DNA from 3 places in the Acetobacter sp. P1H12_c genome. Region 2 is predicted to be linked to each of the others. Evidence: riboswitches for the same ligand, from Rfam matches in the RefSeq annotation. Region 2 holds a riboswitch; each other region holds the start of a gene.

Region 1 (7,041 bases), on a different contig from region 2:
ATGATGCTCCCGCGCCTGCACCAGCCCCAGATGCCGCTCCGGCAGCGGAGTGCCGGGCTGGCGGAGCAAGGTGCCACAGACCGGCAGGCCCGCCGCCCGAATGGCCTCTTCTGTCAGGCGGGCATGGCGGGGAGAGGCCACGCGGTTCAGCACGACGCCTGCCACCTGCACCTCCGGCTGCCATGTGGCAAAACCATGCGCCACGGCCCCGACCGTCTGGCCCTGCCCTGAGACATCCAGCACCAGCAGCACGGGAATATTGAAGCGCGAAGCGATGTCTGACGGTGCGCCGCGTGCACCCTCCGGTGCCACAAGCCCGTCAAACAACCCCATGGCGGATTCCACCACCACAAGGTCTACATCCTGCCGGGCAGCCTCCAGCGTTGCGGCCAGCAGGGCCGGGTTCATGCACCAGCTATCCAGATTCAGGCCGGGGCGGCCTGTCAGGGCGGCATGAAAGGCCGGGTCAATATAGTCCGGGCCGGTTTTTGCCGCCCCCACCCGGATACCGCGCCGCCGGAAGGCCGCCAGCAGCGCCAGCGTAACGGTAGTTTTCCCGCCGCCGGAGCGCGGGGCGGCCACCATAATTGCACGGACGCTCATGCGCGCTCCCCCGGCGTGTGAGAGTTCTGCTGAGACCCTTGCGCATTTAACGTCTGTTCGCGGACCATCTGGTCTTCGGGCATTTGTGGGGAAACTTCCGGGCCGGCGGCGGCATGCAGCACGGGCGGCAGACCGCCTTCCAGCACCTGCGCCACACTGTTGCCGCGCGGGTGCCACAGGCCACGCTGCCAGACGTCCGCAAAGCGGGCGCGCATGGCCTCCCGCGCGGCGGGATTGGTGCGCTGGAGGAACGTATCACACGCGCTATCCCCCAGTGTGGCGGCAAAAACCCTGTCAAACTGCTGGTCAAACCGCTGTGGCAGGGTGGCGGCAAACCCATGCAGGGCCTCCAGCCCACGCGCCAGTTCCGCAGCGCCTGCGTAGCCGTGCTTCTGCATCCCGGCAATCCAGTCCGGGTTGGCCAGCCGCCCGCGCACAATGCGGGCCACTTCCTGCGCGGTGGCACGCAGGCGCGGGCTTTCCGGCCGGGAGGTATCGCCATGCCAGAGAGCCGGGCTGGCTCCGAGGGCCGCCGCCGCTGCGGCCAGTCCGCCCTCATGCGCGGCATTTTCCGGGCTTTCCAGCATATCGGTTTCCGCGTGGTCCTGCACATGCAGCACGGCATCCGCCTGCCCCAGTAACCGGGCGAGGATCGCGGTATCCTGCCCGCCATCCCGGCCGCCGCCGTAAGTCCATGCGGAATTTTCAAGCCATGCCTGACCAAGGGCCGCTTGATCCGCCCCCGTGCCGGTGTGCAGGGCGTCCTCCAGCCCCGTGCCGTAAGAACCGGACGCTGCGCCAAAAATGCGGGCGGTCGCACGGGTTCGGGCCGCACCCTCCAGCCCCTGTACGCTGGCGGCCAGAGGGTTCCACTCCGCGGCTTCCCGACGGCTGGCAACGGCCTGCACCACCTGATCAAACAGGGCGATCTGGTCTGGGAAGGCATCCCGGAACAGGCCGGAAATACGCAACGTGACATCCACCCGCGGGCGGTTGAGCACGGGCAGCGGAATGATTTCAAACCCGCTGACATGCCCGGTGCCTGCGGCGCGCTGCACCGTAACCCCCATCAGCCGGAGTGCGAGGGCCATATCCTCCCCGCCGGTGCGCATGCTGGCTGAGCCCCACAAATCCATGACCAGATGGGTCAGCGGTTCCCCCTGCTCCTGCATATGCCGGGTGAGCAGCAGTTTTTCCATTTTTTCAGCCAGCACCATGGCGGAGGGCGTTGGCAGCGCACGTGGGTCCAGCGTGAAGAGGTTCCGCCCGGTGGGCAGAACATCCAGCCGCCCGCGCGTAGGCGCACCGGCGGGACCGGGGGCGACAAACCGGCCTGCAAGAGCCGCGAGAAGCGCCTGCGCTTCCGCCGGGCCGCTCTGACGGATGCGGTCGGTAATAGTCTGGAACAGGGGTGCGGTCTGCTCTGACGGAAGTGGATCCATCTGGCCGGAAAGACCCTGCGCACTGTCTGGCTGTGGTGTGTCTGCCTGTGGCGCACAGGCCTGAAGAATTGTCTGAGCGAGGGTCTCGGCCTCGGGCGCGGTCTGGCCAAAAATATGCAGGCCGTCCCGGATTTGCAAATCTTTCACATCACACAGATATGCATCCAGACGGGCGAGGGCTTCGGCCTCATCCTCCTCACCGGGGCGGACCCCACTTTCTGAAAGCACGCCGGTCCGGGCGGCTTTTTCCAGAATCTCCTTGCGGAGTAATGCGCCACGGCGCGGGTCCAGACCATCGGCCTCGGCATATTCATCAATCAGCCGTTCCAGCGCCTGCATTTCGGGCGAGAGGTCAGCCTGCCGGACCGGAGGCGTCATGTGGCCAATGGTCACGGCCCCGAGCCGCCGTCTGGCGGTGGCGGCCTCACCCGGATTATTGACGATAAACGGGTAAATAACGGGCAAAGACTCCGTCAACACCGCAGGCGCGCAGGCGGCGGAAAGGGCTGCGGCCTTGCCCGGCAGCCATTCCAGCGTGCCATGCGTGCCCAGATGCACCAGCGCGTCCAGCCGCCGCACGCTGCGCAGCCACAGGTAAAACGCCACATAGGCATGGCAGGGCGGGATATCCGGGTCATGATACCGGGCTTTCCGGTCGGCCTGACGCCCCCGGTCTGGCTGCACGGCAAGCGTCAGGTGCCCCAGTTCCAGCGCGCGCAGATGGAACGCGCCTTCCTGCACGCATGGGTCCTGCTCCGGCGCACCCCATGCCTGCGTGACGGACGCCATAAACCCGGCATCCAGCTCCTCCGCCAGCGCGTGGTATGTGGGGAGGCTTATCAGCGGGCGTGGGGCCGTCTGGGCCAGCAGAGTTATGAGGGTTTGTGCGTCTGGCAAAGGCGCTGGCCCGGTCTGATACCCCTCCGCCCGCAGCAGAGCGAGGATGGAGGCCAGACTGGCAAACCCGTCCAGCCCCACGGCATGGGCCACATGCCCCGTCTCCCGCGCAAGCCCGGCTCCCGGATAGTCTGAGAGGATAATACCAACCCGCTTCTGCTCCGGAGCCAGATGCCGCAGGCGTGCCCATGCCAGCGCCCGCGCCACGGTATGCCGGATACCGGGCAGATAAGGCGTGCGGGCCGCAGGCAGGCCAGGCGGCGCATCCTGCCGGAAGGAAATGGGGAGTGTTGCGATGCTGCCATCCAGTTCTGGCAGCACGGCCTGCATGGCGAGATCCGACCGGGAGAGACCGCGCGGGCTACGCCCCCAGACCTCCTGTGTCGCCCCCGGCTGGAGCAGTTGCAGGATTGGCGCCCCGGCAACCGCCAGCGGAGAATGCCCCTGCGGAGTTCTGGAAGAAAACAGGGTCGCGTTGAGGACAATATCTGGCTGAAAATTTCTCAGCGCATCGGCAACGCCACTGGCAACAGCAGGGTCTTTAAGAGATGTGACAAACAGCATCTCCACCCCGCAGCCCTGTGCGGCAAGGGCATCCGCCAGCGCGTCCAGAGCTGCGATATCCCCCACCATCAGATGGGCGCGGTAGAAAATCAGTGTGGCCCGCAGCGTGTGGCCTTCTGGCAGAGGAACAGAATCCTGACTGAGTGTTGCTGCATCTTCTGTTTTAAGATCTGTGCATGCTGCAACTGTGCGGTACACTCCCCACGGCGGCAGGGGTTCCGGCCGTGCGCCATCATCCGCGCGTTGCCCGGCGAGGCTGGCCATCAGGCGCAGGGCATGCTCCATATTGTGAGCACCGCCATACTGAAAAAACCCGTTCAGCCGCCTGCGTATTTCACCCGACACGGTGGAGAGATCCGCCAGACGGCTATCATCCGACAGCGGGGCACCGGCATCCGGCTGTGGCCGGGCTTCTCCGGGGAGCAGAGCCAGCGGGATATGGTGCGCCCGGCACCATGCCGCGAGTTCCTCAGCGCCATAGCGCCAGTAATCCAGCCCGCCGAGCAGCCGCACCACCACACAACGCGCCTGCGCCAGCGTGGTCTCCAGATACAGATCGACCGACATGGGGTGCCGCAGCCGGGCAAGGCTGGTGACCTGAAGAGAGGGCAGCGGCTCCCCCTCCCCGCGCGGACCGACCTTCAGCCGTGCCTGTGCGTGCAGCAGGCCGAGCAGGTCACTTTCCGTAAAGGACAGGACTACAAGTTCCGCCGGAGGCAGGCCGAGGTCTTCCGCCACGTCCTGCTCATCCAGCGTCCGGCTGTCCCGCACAAGGAGGTGCATGGGAGCTGGCCGCCTGCTTAACCGGCGGACGTTGCGGACGGATCTGCCGCCAGCGCGGCCGTAATCGCAGCCTGATCCAGCCCTTTCTGCCCGATGACCACAATGCGGCCGGTGCGGGCCTCCTGCGGGGTCAGGGGGCGGTCAAACTCATGCCGGAAGCGGGTGCCGACACCCTGCACGGCCAGCCGCATGGGCTTGCCCTGCACGCTGGCAAAGCCCTTCATGCGCAGGACGTCATACCGGGCCGCCACGTCCTGCAACAGGGTCAGAAAGCGTTCGACGGAAAGCTGTTCCGGCACGGTGACGACGAAACTTTCAAAATCATCATGCTCATGCTCGCCATCTTCCGCATCATGGTGCGACGGACGGGACTGGAGATCAGCCTCGGCTTCCGCCCCCAGACCCAGCAGCACGGCGGGGTCCACCTTGCCATCCTGCGCGCGGATAATGCGCACCGGGCGCGGACAGAGGGTTTTGATCTCTGCTTCCACCGCATCAAGCTGTGCGGCATCCAGCAGGTCCGTCTTGTTCAGAACAATCAGATCCGCCGCGTTAAGCTGGTCTTCAAACACTTCCGCCAGAGGGTTGTCATGATCCAGTGAGGGATCGGCCTCGCGCTGTTTTGCCACGGCCTCCGGATCATCCGCAAAGCGGCCGGAGGCGACGGCGGGGGCATCCAGCACCGTGATGACGCCATCCACCGTCATGCGGCTGCGCACGGTGGGCCAGCCAAAGGCTTTAAGCAGCGGCTTAGGCAAAGCAAGGCCGGAGGTTTCAATCACCACGTGTTCCGGCGGGTCGGCCCGGTCCAGCAGGGCTTCCATGGTGGGCAGGAAATCATCCGCCACGGTGCAGCACAGGCAGCCATTGGTGAGTTCCACAATATCATCCTCCCGGCAGCCTTCCACGCCGCAGCCGCGCAGGATTTCTCCATCAATGCCCAGAGAGCCGAATTCATTCACGACAACGGCAATACGGTGGCCCTGCGCTTTTTGCAGGATATGGCGCAGGAGCGTGGTTTTGCCCGCCCCCAGAAAGCCTGTGATGATGGTGACGGGAACGCGGGTGGATGCGGTCATGACGGCTCCTGTTCAGAAACTGTGGCCTCAGGGTAGAGGGTAGCGGGCACGCGGCCCAGAATCATATCAGAAAGAGAGGCCGGACGGCGGGACGGCATGACCGTGCCTTTGGCCGAGGCTGCATAGAGCCGCGCATAGGCCAGAAGATCTTCCGCCTTTTCCGGCCCCAGATGGCCGAGCAGCCAGGTCCAGCGGCCCGGCATGGCAATGGCCGCCGTACACCCGCGGTCACACGATGCCAGACAGGCAACGGGACGCAGCGTGACTGGGCAGTCCTGTTGTGAGGCCTCCAGCAGGGCCGTCAGGCGGTCCAGCAACTGTGCTCCCGGAGGGTGATCCATGCCGGGGCCGCCGCGCCGGCAGGTGGTGCAGACATGCAGCACCGGGCCTTCTGCCACGGCAGGCGGCGCGTGGGAGGACGGGGCGGAATGCGGAACAGACGCAGGCATAAAAAAATTCCCGATCAGGCGCCGCTCTGGGAGGATGCGGCCCTTAAACGGAGTGCATGCACAGTGCTCCTGCAGGCACAGGAGTGATGCGCCAGCCCCGCGCACCCTCGTCTTCCGGGCACCCCGCCGGACACGACACCTCAGACAGCCGCCCGCCCCGGAGGGCAGCGCGGATGATGGCAGGTCTCCTGGCTTGTGTCGTGCGGGCCTGCGCGGAATAAACCTTGCAGCCTGCGGGTCCGGCTGCCTTCCCGGTCCCCTTACCGGAGCCGGTGGCATGGACCTGCCCGCCAGAGGCGGCAGGCCCATAGCGGACCATGCAATCACTTACAGTTGCGGGGGCAGCGACGGCCTTGCAGCGGATGCTGCGCACCGGTCTTCCCTTTTCATCCCTCGCGGGACACCATCATGCGGCAAGCATCGCATAATACCGGTATTTTTCAAGCCGTAAGCCGGGCGCTTTATGAGCAGACCTGTTCTGCCGCCTCTTCGTCCTCATGCTCCGCCAGCCTGACGGGAAAGGCATTGCCGCTCAGCACCACTACCAGCATGGCCACACAGCACAGCGCCACAGAAACAGGCACCAGAACCGCAACGCCATACGCGGACAAAAGCTGCCCCCCAAGGGCCGAGCCAAGCAGAATACCGATATTGCTGGTGCTGTTGACCGCCGCCCCCGCCGTATCCGCCGAGGTGGCGCGGGTGCGGATCGCCCCGGACATGATGAACGGAATGATGCAGGCATAGGCCGCGCACCAGAGGCAGACAACCGCCACACTCCCCCAGCCCGGCACCAGCGTACCGCCCAGCAGCGCAATTGCGCACGCCATGACCACTCCTGCGCCGAGCATCCCCACACGCGGGCAGCGATCCACCATCAGGCCGGAAGCCCAGAGGCCGGACAGCCCCAGAACCCCAATAATCAGCAAGGCCAGACTCACGGACTGCTCGGGCAGGCCATGCGCCATCAGCACCGGAGCGATATAGGTGTACACAACATTATGGGCGAGGAAGAACATGGCGTTTGCCGCCACAACCCACCCGAAGGCGCGCACAGCCTCACGCGGGGCCTTATACGGACCGGACGGACGCCCCGCCGGTTTGACAACGGGCGGCAGGCAGACGGCAATCAGCACAGTCAGAAACGCTGCCAGCCCCGCCACAACCAGCATCGCGATACGCCAGCCCGCAAAATGCCCGAGCGCCGCTGCCCCCGGCACCCCC
Region 2 (7,041 bases):
GCCATTCGACCCCGCGTGATTTCTGGACACCCGCCGTTGCCACCGTATCCGGCCCGGTTGAAACCAGCATCCGCGTCCGGCGAATATCATACAGCGCCAGAGTGGTGGTCAAACGCCCGTCCCACAGGCTGGCCTTCACACCAATTTCGCCCTGCCGGGAATGGCTGAGTTTTGTAAACTGCCCCCGGTTGGCCAGAAACAGGTTGGAGCCCGGAGGGTCTTCCCCCGTGGTATATACCCCGTAAAGGCTGACATTTTTTGTCAGATCAAACACCGGACCGATACGGAAATTATCCGGGTTGTAGTGGCCCTTAAAACTGGTTGCGGCGTTAAACTGCCCATTCTGCCGGTAGTTTTGCCGGTCCAGTGCGAGCCAGTCATACCGGAAGCCGCCCACAAGACGCAGATTATCCCGGATGGTCAGAACGTCCTCTAGAAACAGGCCCGCCTGCACCATCGTGGTGGGGGATTTCATATACGGGTATTCCCCGGAAAACGCCCCAAGTGGCGTGGCGTCCGGGCTGACAAGAGAGACGCTGTCCGCATAGTCCGCAGCCGGAAAACCCCGGTTGCGGATGAAGCGCAGATAGTAGGCGTCGCCTCCCAGCACAAAACGGTTCTTCATGCCGAAAATGGAAAAATCAAACTGCCCGTGCAGCGTATCCCCAACCTGATGCTGGTTCTGATACACATAAAACCGGTCCCGGCTGATGCTGCCGGGGGCAATGGCATTGCCTGCGGCATCCGTCTGGCCGGGGGCGCTGATGTAAGTCAGGCTTTCCGCGTTGTTCCAGCGTCGTTTAGAATAAATGAAATAGCTGCTGTTATGAAACAGAACATGGCTGTTCACCCGCCAGTCCAGATGCAGTGTGGGCGTCGCGTTGACAGACCCGGCCTTGCCATCCCGCACGTTATAGTACCGCCACAGGGACGCACGGGTAAGGCCCAGCCCTTTGCTGGAACTGAGCAGACCACCCACACGTCCGCCTGTTTGCGAGAGATCCACCAGCGGCGTGCCGTAATAAGTGGAAAGCCGGTCCGTCAGATAATCCATGCTCAGCCGCGCGGTGAACTTTTCCGTCGGCTTCCACAGCAAGGTTGTCGTAAAATCATCCGAGTGCGGGTCGGCTCCTTTTACAAATCCGTCAGACGATGTCCGGCTGAAATCCGTGCGCAAAGCCAGCGTTTGCGTAATCGGCACGGAACCGCCAACCCCGGCGTTCCACGTATTAAAACTGCCGTAGGATACAAGTGCGTTGGCATGCGGGCCATCAAACGTGGGCGTACGGCTACGCATATCCACCGTGCCGCCCACGGCCCCCTGCCCATACAACACGGAGGACGGGCCTTTAAGCACCTGCACACTTTCCAGATTGAAGGTGTTCTGAGGCCGGTTGACCATGGTGGTCGGGCCAAAATACTGGCCATCATGCAGCACCAGAATCTGGTTGCCGGTAAAGCCGCGCATCATCAGCTGCGCGGGCGACCCCGGAGACCCGCCAGAGGAAACACCCGGCGCGCTGTCTGCCGCGGCCTCAGCCTGGGCATAACCGCGCTGCATCATCAGATCATGCGAGACCACATTGAGTGTGCCCGGCGTGTGCTGGATGGACAGGCCAAGTTTCCCACCGACTGCGGGTGTCATCTGGAGAGGGGCGGTTTTACCATAAGCCGTGATATATTCAGGGCCTGCCACCTTTCTGGCCGGGGGTACTGCTGTCCGTTTTTTATACGGATGGGCAGCACTGGCTTTCGGGTCTGAGGGATCAGGGGTGGCCGCATAGGCGGCGGGCACGCAACTGATGCCGAACAGAAGACTGAGGGCATAAGAGACTGGACGCACGGGTTCGCTCCAAAACAACGTCACCGCGATGGAGGCACTGAGCAAACCGTGCCTCGCCGCCACATCACCCCGTATGGCAGCTCCGTCCGTGACTTTGGCGCAATGGCAGGTCTCCTGGCTTGCTGGTCCTCGGGTCCTGCGGCTGCCTTCCCCCCTGTGGATGACACAGAAAGTGGCATGAACGCCGCAAGCCCTCTCAGCTTACAGTTGCGGGGGCAGCATCGGCTTGGACCGATTTCCCTCTTAGCCTTCTGGCCGCGCACGCAGCCACAAAGCACCATTGCTGCGTGCAGCGTAAACAGGGTCTGAAAAACCTTGTCAACGAACGTGCAGCTTTATACCCCATAAAAAACGGCTCTAAGGCACAGGCCGTGCCGCACGTTGCACACCGGCCTGTTGCGCAAAACCGGCATTTGCGTACAGTCTCTCCCTGTCAGTCAACAGCCCCGCGCAGGCGGGTTAAAAGGGAAGACCGTATGCCGTGCCGCACGGCTCAGTCGGTCGCTGCTCCCGCAACTGTAGGCGGTTTGTCCGTGTCTTTTTGCCGCAAGGCACGCCACTGGTGCACAACCGGGAAGGCGGGAGACGGACGTTTAACCGTGAGCCAGGAGACCTGCTGTTGTCGTTCAGACCACGCCGCCGGGCGGGATGTACCGGAAGGCAGGAGTATACCAGTGGGACCGTTTTCCCCCTTCCCCCGGCCTTTTCAACCAGAAGAGGCGTATCATCCGGCTTTTGCCCGCCTGCTCAGCGCCTGCCCGTCCCGCGCTCATGCCTTGCAGGCCGCGCATCTGGCGCACCTGCCGCCCCCTGAGCAGGAGGAGGTCATTGCCCAGAACGGCCACGCGCTCTTCCTCAAGCTGGTCCCGTCCCTGCCTGCCCCCCACCGGGAGCGGGGCGCTGTGCTGGAAGAGGCTTTCCGGCCGCTGCTCCTCACCGCCTCTGACTATCTTGAAGCCATGCCAGCCCTCAGGATGGACATGCCGCCCGCTGCCGCGCAGCGCATTGTGCGGGCCTATGTGGCCGTCCACTGGACGCGCGGCGCCCAGAACGCCGCCATGGCGCTGTATAACAGCCCCGCATGAAGGCCTTCCGCCGGACGCTGTATCTGACCCACCGATGGCTGGGTATTGGCATGGGCCTGCTGATGGCAGGCTGGTGCGCCTCCGGCCTTGTCATGCTCTGGCACACATGGCCTCAGCCGGAGGAAGACGCCTTGCGCCGTGTTCCGACGGAAATCCACTGGCCCGCCATACTTCCGGAATTGGCTAAACTGGGCAGCACAAAACGCTTTCAGGCTTTTCAGATCAATATGGTAGGGCACGAACCGGTTCTGACGCTCACGCCACAGGAAGGCCCACCTTTTGCGCTGGACCTGCGCACCGGCCATGCGGGGCGCATCACCCCGGAAGATGCCGCTACCAGCGCCACCCGATATGCGCGGGCCACCGGTGCACAGGGCCGCCCCGTCTTTGATGGCCTGACCACAGACGACCAGTGGATTCTGGATACTCATGGCCGGGAAAATGGCTTTTATCGCTTTCTGTTTCCCGATGCGGCGCGCACGCAGATTTACGTCTCCTCCCTGACCGGAGAGGTCATGCAGGCCACAACACGCTCCACCCGCCTCTGGGCATGGGTTGGGGCTATTCCACACTGGCTTTACCCGGCGGTGCTGCGCAAGCACCCGGCGCTTTGGAGCGACGTCGTTATTCTTTTGTCTGGCACGGGAGTTTTTCTCACCGTTACCGGGCTGTGGATTGGCGTTTTGCGCCTGCGCCGCGCAGCCCCCTTTACCCCTTATAAAGGGTGGCATGGGGTCCATCATCTCTGTGGCGCGGTGTTTGGTGTGCTGGCCCTTTTATGGGTTACAACCGGACTGCTTACCATGTCTCCCGCAGGCCTGTTTCAAAGCAATCCAAACGCGACCCGTCCCCTGCGCGTGACTGGCACGGCGACCGGCGCGGAGATCCATCAGGTTCTCTCACGGTTGATAAGTGCCGCACCACCCGGATGCACCGGCATAAAAACGGCTTTTCTAAACAGCAAAGTTTTTATGCAGATCACGGAGCAAACCGCTACCGGACCCAAGAGCCGGAGACTGGATGAAGCCCTGACTCCAGCGCCTCTCACCCCAGAGCAGATCAGCCTGATGCTTAAGCCAGCGGGCCTGCTGAAAACGCCGGACGACCTGACTTTTCTAACGCAGGCGGATGCCTATTACTTCAGCCGCCCCACGCATCAACGCCATTTTCCCGTCTGGCGGGCACAGGCGACCGATGGCACCCTGACCTATCTGGACGGACAGTCCGGCGCTGTGCAGACCATTCTGGACGGCCCTGCCCGCCAATCCCGCTGGCTGGTGTACGGGTTTCATGATCTGGACTTTCAGGCCGGACTGCGCAGAACCCTGATGCACCGGAGCATTGCCGTTCCATTATTGTGTGGCGTGTTCTGCGTTTTTCTGTCCGGCGTTCTTATCGGCATCAGGCGGCTGCGCCGCACCAGCCTGCGTGCAGCGGGCCGCTCTTAGTGATGCGGCTCCTCATGCACCATATCCAGATCCGCAAAACGTGTGAACTCTCCTTCAAAGAACAGATGCACGACGCCAGTGGGGCCGTGACGCTGTTTTTCCAGAATGAGTTCGGCCTTATTATGCACAAGGCTCATTTTACGTTGCCAGTCATCCAGCGCGGCTGAGTATTTTTCCATGGAATCAAACGCTGTTTCCTTGGGCATACGCTGCTGGAGATAATATTCGTCACGATACACAAACATCACGGAATCCGCGTCCTGCTCAATGGACCCGGATTCACGCAGATCCGAGAGCATCGGGCGTTTATCTTCACGGCTTTCCACCTGACGGGAGAGCTGGGAGAGCGCGATAACCGGCACTTCCAGTTCCTTCGCAATCGCCTTTAACCCCTGTGTAATCATGGAGATTTCCAGAACGCGGCTTTCCGGGCGTGTGCCAACGGAGGGACGCATAAGCTGGAGGTAATCCACCACCACAAGGCTCAGCCCGCGCGTGCGCTTCAGGCGGCGGCAGCGGGTCCGCATGGCGGAAAGTGAGATCGCCGGGGTATCGTCAATCACCAGAGGCAGGCGGGAGAGTTCACGGCTGACGCGCACAAAGCGGTCAAACTCTTTCTGCCCGATATCCCCACGACGGATTTTTTCACCGGACACTTCCGCCTGCTCGGACAGAATACGGGTGGCCAGCTGCTCGGCCGACATTTCCAGAGAGAAAATAGCCACCGTGCCGGTTGGCTCCACGCCCGGCCCTTTCTCTTCCGCCTCAATCATCAGCGCACGCGCGGCGGAGAAGGCAATTTTGGTCGCCAGCGCGGTTTTACCCATGGCGGGACGCCCCGCCAGAATCATCAGATCCGACGGGTGCAGCCCACCGGTTTTCTTGTCCAGATCCCGCAGGCCAGAGGTCAGACCGGACACGTGCCCTTCCCGCTTGAAGGCCAGCTCCGCTGTTTTAATGGCGTCCGTCAGGGCGCGGTCAAACACCACAAAGCCGCCGTCCTGCCCTTTTTCAGTCGCGAGGCGGAACAGAGCCTCTTCCCCCGCGGCAATCTGGTCCGGGCCGGACAGATCAGAAATTGTGCCAAACGCGCTGTTCACCACGGTCTCGCCAATATCAATCAGCTGGCGGCGGATCCACGCATCATGAATGGCGCGACCATAATCCCCGGCGTTGATAATGCCGACCATGGAGGTCAGCAGTTTGGCCAGATAGGCCATACCACCGACATCATTCAGGATTCCGGAATTTTCCAGCTCGGCCCGCAGCGTAACAGGGTCCGCAAGCTGGCCGTTTTCAATCCGGCGGGCAATGGCATCATAAATCCGACCATTGACCTGGTTGGCAAAATGCGCGCCCGTCAGAAAGTCGGAAACACGGTCATACGCCCGGTTGTTTGTCAGCAGCGCGCCCAGAAGGGCCTGCTCTGCTTCAAGGTTGGCAGGAGGATGGCGAAGGGAGAGCGACAGAAGCGTTTCTTCTTCCTGCCGCGCGGGTTGGGTCTGGGTCATACTCACGCCGTTTCGTTTATCAGGTCCTGACACATCCGTCTTCCGGCTTTAACCGAAAAACGCCCATGCCTTACAGCTTTGGCAAAACGGGCTTTGTGGCCTGCTTTGCCGCCAGATCCAGCGCATCAAACGCCGTGATGATGTGGTAGAGGGAACTGGTCGGGATTTTGGTTACAGCCGGCGCGCCCGCCGCATCCAGCTGGTCCACCCATGTGCCAACCGGGCAGCCGGTAAAATAATGGTCCAGCAGATTTTCCGCCAGCCGGACGGCAATCCCCCGGCTATCCAGCCTGTCACGGCTCAGGATACCGCGCAGGGCTTCCCCCTGCACCCACAGGCGGGAGCCGCCGCGCAGAACAGACCCGTCGCGCGTCAGAACATCCCGAACCCGGCCCGTCTCCGGCTCAAGGCCAAAGCGGGTGGCAAAGCTGGCCAGCCGCATGGCAGGTTCGGACGTCTCCACGCCCGTCAGGCGCTGATATTCCCCCAGCAGCCACACCCATTCAAAATGATGCCCCGGCTCCACCCACTGCCCGGCCTCACCGGGGGCAGGCTGCCAGTCTTTTGCAAAGAACTCGCCCAGCGTGCCCGTAACAGGGTCCATAAAGCGGTTCCGGAACAACTCATATAACGTATGGGCCAGAGCCAGATCGGCCTCATGATGCGTGGTACCATACAGAGCCAGTGCGGCTTCAAGCAGATGCATATGCGGGTTCTGCTGCCTGGGGGCACCATCATCGGGCAGCCAGTTCAGAAAGCCACCATTCGGCGTGGCCATATTCTGCTGCACCCAGCCCAGAGTGTCCCGCGCCAGTTTTTCCGCCCGGCCGGAGCCTTCCAGCCGCCCATACCAGGCCAGAGCAAACACAACAAACGCGATATCATACAGGTCAGCCGTGGCATCCTTCACCGCGCCTTCACGGGTTAAGATGCGCGCCCAGCCCCCGTCCTCCCGGTGGGCATGCAGCATAAACCGGAAAATGCCGTGCGCACGGGACACACCCTCTTCCCACCCCTGCAACGCAGCCCATGAGAACGCAAACAACTGCCGCGCCTGCACCCGCACCCGCTTGAACGGCGGCAAAGCGGGCTCACCCTCCAGCGTGAGATGTTCCTGCGCACCCAGCAGAGCCAGCTCATGCGGGGTGCCGTCA
Region 3 (7,041 bases), on a different contig from region 2:
ACGCAAAGCGGTTGGGCGCGGTAACACCTGCCTATGACCCGCTGGAAATAGCCCGCAGGCTCGGCGGGTATGAACTCGCGGCTTTGCTGGGGGCGACGCTGGCGGCGCGGCATTCCGGCATTCCGGTGCTGCTGGATGGATTTGTCTGCACGGCTGCGGTGGCTCCGTTGGCGCGGCTGGCTGCAACGGGGGGACTGGCCCATACGCGCCTTTCCCATTGTTCCGCCGAGGCAGGCCATGCGCGGCTCGCAGAAAAGCTGGGGCTGGTGCCGTTGCTGGACCTTGGTTTGCGGCTGGGGGAAGCCTCCGGCGCGGCATTGGCGGTCCCGCTGCTGCGGGCGGCGGTGGCGTGCCATAATGGCATGGCGACTTTTACGCAGGCTGCGGTTTCAGGCCGTACAGAATGAAGCCTGCCCCGGCTGAATCCTGTGTGGCCCGGGTGCGGCTGGATGTGGCCTGTGGGCTGAGTTTATTGACGCGCCTGCCGGTAAGCTGGCTGCTGTCCCCCGCGCAGCGGGCCAGCACGGCGCTCTGGCCTATGGGCCGTTCTATCTGGTGCTGGCCGCTGATCGGCGCGGGCCTTGGCGGGCTGGTGGGGATGCTGTTCTGGCTGCTGCGGCTGAGCCATATGGCGGCTCTGCCTGCGGCGGGGCTGGCGCTGGCCTTCCAGTGTGTGCTGACCGGCGGCCTGCATGAGGACGGACTGGCTGACATGGCGGACGGCTGCGGCGGGGCCACGCGGGAGCGTCGGCTGGAGATTATGCGCGATAGCCTGACTGGCAGTTACGGCGTGCTGGCCTTAAGCCTGAGCCTGCTGGTGCGGGCCTCCGCTGTTGCGGCGCTTCCTGCAACTATGGCGGTGCTGGCGCTGGTTGTGTCCGGCTGTCTGGCGCGCGTGGCATTGCTGGTTCTGGCCGCCTGCCTGCCCCCGGCCCGGCCCGACGGTCTGGCCCGCTCACTCAGTCCGCTGCCGCGCAGGCCTCTATGGCTGGGGTTGCTTCTGGCTGCGGGGTGTATGGGCGGGATACTGCGGGAAATGCTCTACGCTCCCACCGCAACGATGGGCGGCTGGCTTTCCCGTGAAAATCTGATGTGGCTCCAGTCCGGGCTTGTAGCTACGGGGGCTGCTCTGATGGCCTGCTTTCTGGTGGGAGGCGCGGCCCGCCGGATGCTGGGAGGCTATACGGGAGATGTGCTGGGCGCCGCGGCAATTGTTACGGAATGTTGTGTGCTGCCCGCTCTGACAACCGTGCTCTGAGGCGCACCGCGCGCAAAACCGGGCAACACGCAAGAACAATTAAGACAGTGCAGGCAAGAGCCCTGTGGATGCACGCCAGACGGGCGGTTGCCAGACGGAGGGTGCCAGACGAGGGGTGTCAGACGGAGGCTGAATAAATTGACAGGGGCGCAGGGGCCGTTCAGACTAAAGGCTGATCTGGGGAAGCTGGTGGAAATCCGGCACGGTCGCGCCACTGTAATCCGCTTGCTGCAAGCGGGAAGTCAGACCTCCAGCCTTGTTTTTCTGTTCACCGCGGAACGCGTTTTTACCAGCGGAGCCTGTCTGATGATGCATCCTTCCTCCCCCCGCGCGCAGGGTATTGCCGCACCTGCCCCCGTTGCCATTCCCGTTGGCGCCTTGCTGCCCTGGGCCGTGTTTGGCCTGCTGCTGTCCGTGCTGATGCTGTATTTTGTGGGGGCGGAACAGGGGGCTGTTTCCCTGATTTCCGGGCATGAAGTGCATGAATTTGTGCATGATGGCCGCCATCTGCTGGGCTTTCCCTGCCACTAAACCGCAGGGTTTTTTCTGATGATTGCTGGACGTTTGCTGGCACGCGGCATGATTGCCGGGTGCCTTGCGGCTGCACTTGCCTTTGCGTTTGCCCGCCTGTTTGGGGAACCACAGGTGGCGCTGGCCATTGCGTTTGAGGCTGCGCGCAGCGCGGCGGAAGGGGCTGCGCCGGAGCCGGAAATGGTCAGCCGGTCCGTGCAGGCCAGTTATGGTCTGGCCACCGCCACGCTGCTTTATGGCGCGGGGTTTGGTGGGCTGTTTGCGCTGGTGTTTTCCTTTGCCTACGGGCGGCTTTCTTTCTCCTCCCCCCGCGTGCTGGCGCTTCTGCTGGCTGCCGCCGGGTTTGTGACCGTGGTGCTGGTGCCGGACCTGAAATACCCGCCCAACCCGCCTGCCGTGGGGAACCCCGCCACGCTGGCGCTGCGGACGGAAACCTATTTTGTCATGATTGCGCTTTCCATCTGTGTGGCGGCCATTGCCTGCCTGATTGGCCAGAAAGTGGCGCAGGTGCGCGATAACTGGACCGGCTGGCTGTGCGGTGGCGCTGTCTTTGTGGGGCTGGCCGCCCTTGTGCAGTTTGGCCTGCCGGATGTGAATGAGGTACCTGACGGATTTCCTGCCGTGGTGCTGTGGCGTTTCCGCGAGGCCGCCCTTGGCATGCAGGTGGTGCTGTGGGGCAGCATGGGGCTGATTTTTGGCGCGCTGGCAACGCCGGTGCTGCTGGGCCGCAGCCGGAGCTGAGCCTCTCCCGCTGCGTGGCGCGCAGGTGAGGGGTATTTCTCCCTCCCTGCTCTTTCTGAAAAACAGATGATGCGATAACAGACACCAGCACCCTAGTGACCAGAAGGAGCTGTGTGGCGGATATGGACCAGAGCTGGCCTAAACTACATTCCAGACATGTCTGGTTGCTTTTCCTGTTAAGCTGCCTGTTTGCTCTGCCCATTTTTCTGGTCAACGTGCCGTATATGGATGATAACGCGCGCGTTTTATACGGCTACACATGGAGCCGCAGCGGGCGCATTTTCTCGACATTCCTGATGAACACGCTGGGTTTGCGCAGCCGCAATGTTCTTGATCTTGCTCCGCTGGGGCAGATTCTGGGCCTGCTGGCCCTTTCATGCAGCGGGGCGTTGCTGGCCGCGCGGCTGTTGCGCGGGCGCAGGATGGATGATCTTTCCGTCTGCCTGTGCGCCCTGCCGCTGGCGGTGCAGCCGTTTTTTCTGGAAAATCTGTCTTATAAATTCGACGCCTTGCCGATGCTTATGGCCCAGAGCTGCGCGGTTCTGGCGGCGCTGGTGCCGGAGGGCTGGTCTGGTCGGCGGCTGTTTGCCACATGCGCGGCTTTTCTGTTTGCGGTCATGTGTTTTTATCAGCCAGCGCTGAACACATTTCTGGCCCTCGCCGTGCTTCTGTTTGTGTGTGACACCTGTGAGGGGCGGGATCAGGCGGCATGGCGGGCGCTGGGCCTGCGGATGGCCGCACTGGGCGTAACCTATGGTGTGTATCACTTTGTGATTATCCGCCATTTTGTGCATGGCTCCTACGCTGGCCCCCATAGCGGGACCATGAGCCTGCATGATGTGCTGTCCGGAATGCTGTGGAGCAACCTGCAACAGGCGCGCGCCCTGCTGGCCTCCCTTCTGCACGGCGGGCCGGGCGTTGTTCTGGGCCTGTTTTATGCGCTCGGGGCGGCGTTTGTGTGGTCTGGTGTGCTGCCAGCCCTGCGCCGGGCGGACAGAGTTGCAAAGCTGAACGCGCTGGCACTGGTGAGCGTGCCATTTCTCCTTGTGCTGCTGGTGCCGGGGATTGTGCTGATTCTGGCGGATACGGTCATTGCGCCACGGATTTTTATGTCCTTTTCCGCCTGCGTTATTCTGGCCAATCTGTTTTTTCTACAGACGGCTGTGGGCCAGAAACTCCGCTGGCTGGCGGTTGTGCCGCTCCTGTATTTTTATGTGGTGTCCTTTGATTTTGGAAACGCCATGCAGGCCCAGGAACAGTTTGAAAAGGAGCAGGTGGAACGGCTGGCCAGCATGCTGGATGAAGCCGGTTTCCGCCCCGGAGATGATCTGTTCCTCTACGGCACGGAAGCAGAGGCCCCCATTGTGCGGAACGCTATTACCGCCCTGCCCTATCTGGCGGACGTGCTGCCGCGCCAGCAAATGAGTGATGATGCGTTTTTTGGCTATATCCGCCTGCGGCAGGTGGGCATAGACAGCCGGGAACATACGCCTGCGGAATGGGAAACGGCGCATGCCCTGCTGAAGACCAGCCACCTGCTGCATGAAACACCCCGCTTTGCGGTGTACCGGGACGGGCACAGGTTTGCCTCACGCCTGACAGGGCTGTGACGCACGGAGCGGCCACGCAGCAAAGGCTCTTGCGCCCTGCCTGAGGATATGCCAGCTTTTTTATTACGGTTTGTCAGTGAGTCGTTTGCCGGAAAAGGATCTGGAAAATGCGTACACGGTGCAAAGCAAAAGCTGTTGAAAACAAGTCCTTGCAGACCCTGCTTCTCATTCCCTTCGCGCCGTTACTGATGCTGGCTGTCTCAAATCTTCCGGTCGCAGATTTTGAAAAAGGGCTGCTTGATGGTGGTCTGGCAGGGATGCAGTTGCTGCTGGTCCTCGCCGTTTACCGCCAGAAAACCCGTAAAAAATAACGCTGCCGCTCAGGCAGAGCGTTACGGGTCCTCTTCAGCGTCCGCCGTCTGGGCTGTGGACCCGGCGGCCTGCTGGGCGGCCAGAGCGTCAAGATCTGCCGTGTGGTCTATGGCCCATGTGTAGAGCATTTCTATCGGTTCAATAAAAATCTGGCCTGCGGGTGTCAGCCGATATTCCACGCTTGGCGGCATAATCTGCTGCACATGGCGGCTGACAAGCCCGGCCTGTTCCAGTTGGTCCGCACATTTTCGATCCATGGAAGATTTTGAAATACGCCAGATGACAGAACTGTCAGACACCACACAGAAAATCGTCATTTTTATTGGGGCGGCCCTTATTTTTATCCCGCTGGATGTGGCGTGTATGCGGTATTTCCAGATCCGGGACGCCTTCTGGCCGACTGTCTTGCTCACATTTGCACTGGCGCAAATCAGTACTCTGCTTGTGACGAAGGCGGTGAAAATGAGAGCCGCGCAGAGACAATAAATCTGGAAATCTGGCCTGCTCAGTGCGGCAGATCAGCCCTGAGAGTCAGGCCCGGTATCCTGCCCTGCCCCCAGTGCCCGTACGCGCCAGTGTCCGGCGTGGCGGGTGAACAGGCTGGTGGTCTGGGGCGGGATATCCAGCTTTGCCGCCATCTCCGGCCCGCCTCCCAGAATTGCGCAGGCGAGAGCGCGTACAACGGCAGGGCGCGCAATAATCAGCAGCGTTTGTGCCCCGGAACCGGCAGGGCGGGCAGCGGCGAGTATCGTACCGCGCGCGGCCTCTTCCTGCGGCAATGTGGTCAGCCCGGTCCCGACCCGCGCGTGGAACTGACGCAGGCTTTCCCCCTCCGGCGGCGCGAAATCCGGGTCATGCAGCAGAGCATGCAGGGCTTCAGGCGCAAGGCTTTTCAGAGCCTGTCCGTGCCATGTGCCGTAATCGCGATCCCTTAGGGCTGCGGTGTGTGAGATGGGCGTTTCATGTGTGATGGGGATCTCAGGAGAAATAAACGGTATGTCGTCCGGTGCCTCCCCGGTCTGCAAAGAGGACGCTCCTCCGGCTGGTAGGAAGGGTGCATTGCCTGAGCGGACTGAAGGAGATGCGCTGTCCGGGTCAGACAGTGGGTCTGCCTGAGGGTCAGCGGGGAGACAGACGCAGTCTTCGGCCAGAATGATCTGACTAAACTGCGGGGGTTTGCGCAGATGCGGCAGGGAAAAGCCGCCCGTATTCGTGGGAAGAGCCACCAGACCACATGCCTCGCGCGCGGGAATACAGCCCTGCTTCACCGCGTCCGGCAGGCTGGTTGTCAGGCAGATCAGGCGGAGGGTCTGGGGGGTAGAGACGCGGGTCATTCGGCATCACCCACAGGGCGGGCAGCCCATGCCTGCACAGCGCTTTCCAGCCGGGACCATGCAGCCTCGGACGGGGGCAGGCCAATCCGCAGACGGCCCGGCTGGTCTGCAAAAATGCGTGTCACGAGGCCGTAGGTGCAGAAATGCCGCCAGAGCGCCGGAGCCGTGGGGTACAGCACCAGCGTAAACAGGCTGGCCTGCCCGGTGTGGGACAGACCGGCGGCATCCAGAAGTCGCGTCAGACGACCATGCGCCGCGCAGGCCTGTGCGCGGGCGGCGTACAGCCATGCGGTGTCTCGCAAAGCCTGCCGCCCTGCTGCCAGACCAAGACTGCCAACCGGCCACGACCCCAGAAACGCACGGGCCAGCGCGGCGCGCTCCGGGCTGGCCAGCAAAAACCCCAGACGCACACCGGGCAGGCCGTAGGTTTTTCCAAAAGACCGCAGCACCAGCAGCGCCGGATGGGGCAGAAGGGGGGCGACACTCTCCTGCTCAAAATCCGCGAAGGCTTCATCAACAATCAGGATGTTTCCGTGGGCGGCACACTGGTCTGCCAGTGTGTGCAGCCAGTCCGCGGAAAGCAGACGTCCGTCGGGGTTATTGGGGTTGCAGACGACACAGACGGTGCCGGGGTGACGGGCCGCGTGGAGGAGGTCTGACGGGTCCGTCACCTCCTGCACCGGCACGCCCTGCATGTGCCAGGTCTGGGCGTGCCCGGAATAGGTTGGCCCCAGCAGACACACGCGCTGCGCGGGCAGCAGGCGCGGCAACAGGGCAATCAGGCTCTGGCTCCCCGCCCCCGCAACGACCATGGCAGGGCTAGCCAGACCATATGCAGCGGCCGCAGCGGCCTGTAGATCGGCTTCTTCATCTTCTTCCGGGAGACGGGCCAGCACGGATACATCTGGCAGACGCAACGGATAGGTGTAGGGACTGATGCCAGTTGAAAGGTCATAAGCCGGCCGGGGAGCCTGAGGAAAATGCGCCATAACGGCCCGCATTTGTCCGCCGTGGGAAGGAAGAGGCAGATCCTCTGATACCATGACGGGCGTGGATGCGCATGATGCTGCGGGCGGCGGCACGGGCATCGACCTGGAAGAGGCGGGCGTGGTAGTCTGCTGGCTTGCCTGCACGTTTCTGGCCGGTTCTGCTCCGGCCTGCCCGCTGAGTGAGTCTGCTGCCCGCATGGTGTTTCCTCTTTCCGTCACGTTCCCCGTAGCAGCCCTTGCCGCCGTTCTGGAAGCGGCCTGCGGGT

What was found. A riboswitch is a leader RNA that binds a small molecule or an ion and turns the genes downstream of it on or off. The one in region 2 is predicted to bind cobalamin.
Region 1: linked by a shared signal. The riboswitch ahead of KP699_RS07055 (DUF1636 domain-containing protein) and the one ahead of KP699_RS15315 (TonB-dependent receptor) in region 2 are both predicted to bind cobalamin.
Region 3: linked by a shared signal. The riboswitch ahead of KP699_RS07185 (CbtB-domain containing protein) and the one ahead of KP699_RS15315 (TonB-dependent receptor) in region 2 are both predicted to bind cobalamin.

What each region holds. Positions count from the first base shown of each region.
Region 1 is NZ_JACRVR010000009.1:21-7,061, reverse strand. Features, by position in the region: gene KP699_RS07070 (cobyrinate a,c-diamide synthase) at 1-603, opposite strand, end outside; gene cobN (cobaltochelatase subunit CobN) at 600-4,289, opposite strand; gene cobW (cobalamin biosynthesis protein CobW) at 4,307-5,368, opposite strand; gene KP699_RS07055 (DUF1636 domain-containing protein) at 5,365-5,817, opposite strand; cobalamin riboswitch at 5,978-6,240, opposite strand; partial or broken gene KP699_RS07050 (MFS transporter) at 6,279-7,041, opposite strand, start outside.
Region 2 is NZ_JACRVR010000055.1:3,287-10,327, reverse strand. Features, by position in the region: gene KP699_RS15315 (TonB-dependent receptor) at 1-1,843, opposite strand, end outside; cobalamin riboswitch at 1,930-2,140, opposite strand; cobalamin riboswitch at 2,268-2,479, shown strand; gene KP699_RS15310 (hypothetical protein) at 2,518-2,928, shown strand; gene KP699_RS15305 (PepSY domain-containing protein) at 2,925-4,376, shown strand; gene KP699_RS15300 (replicative DNA helicase) at 4,373-5,887, opposite strand; gene KP699_RS15295 (AGE family epimerase/isomerase) at 5,958-7,041, opposite strand, start outside.
Region 3 is NZ_JACRVR010000009.1:27,185-34,225, reverse strand. Features, by position in the region: gene cobT (nicotinate-nucleotide--dimethylbenzimidazole phosphoribosyltransferase) at 1-407, shown strand, start outside; gene KP699_RS07190 (adenosylcobinamide-GDP ribazoletransferase) at 404-1,258, shown strand; cobalamin riboswitch at 1,393-1,528, shown strand; gene KP699_RS07185 (CbtB-domain containing protein) at 1,565-1,789, shown strand; gene KP699_RS07180 (CbtA family protein) at 1,811-2,530, shown strand; gene KP699_RS07175 (glucosyltransferase domain-containing protein) at 2,653-4,140, shown strand; gene KP699_RS07170 (hypothetical protein) at 4,248-4,451, shown strand; gene KP699_RS07165 (helix-turn-helix domain-containing protein) at 4,473-4,769, opposite strand; gene KP699_RS07160 (histidine phosphatase family protein) at 4,971-5,786, opposite strand; gene cobD (threonine-phosphate decarboxylase CobD) at 5,783-6,829, opposite strand; gene cbiB (adenosylcobinamide-phosphate synthase CbiB) at 6,972-7,041, shown strand, end outside.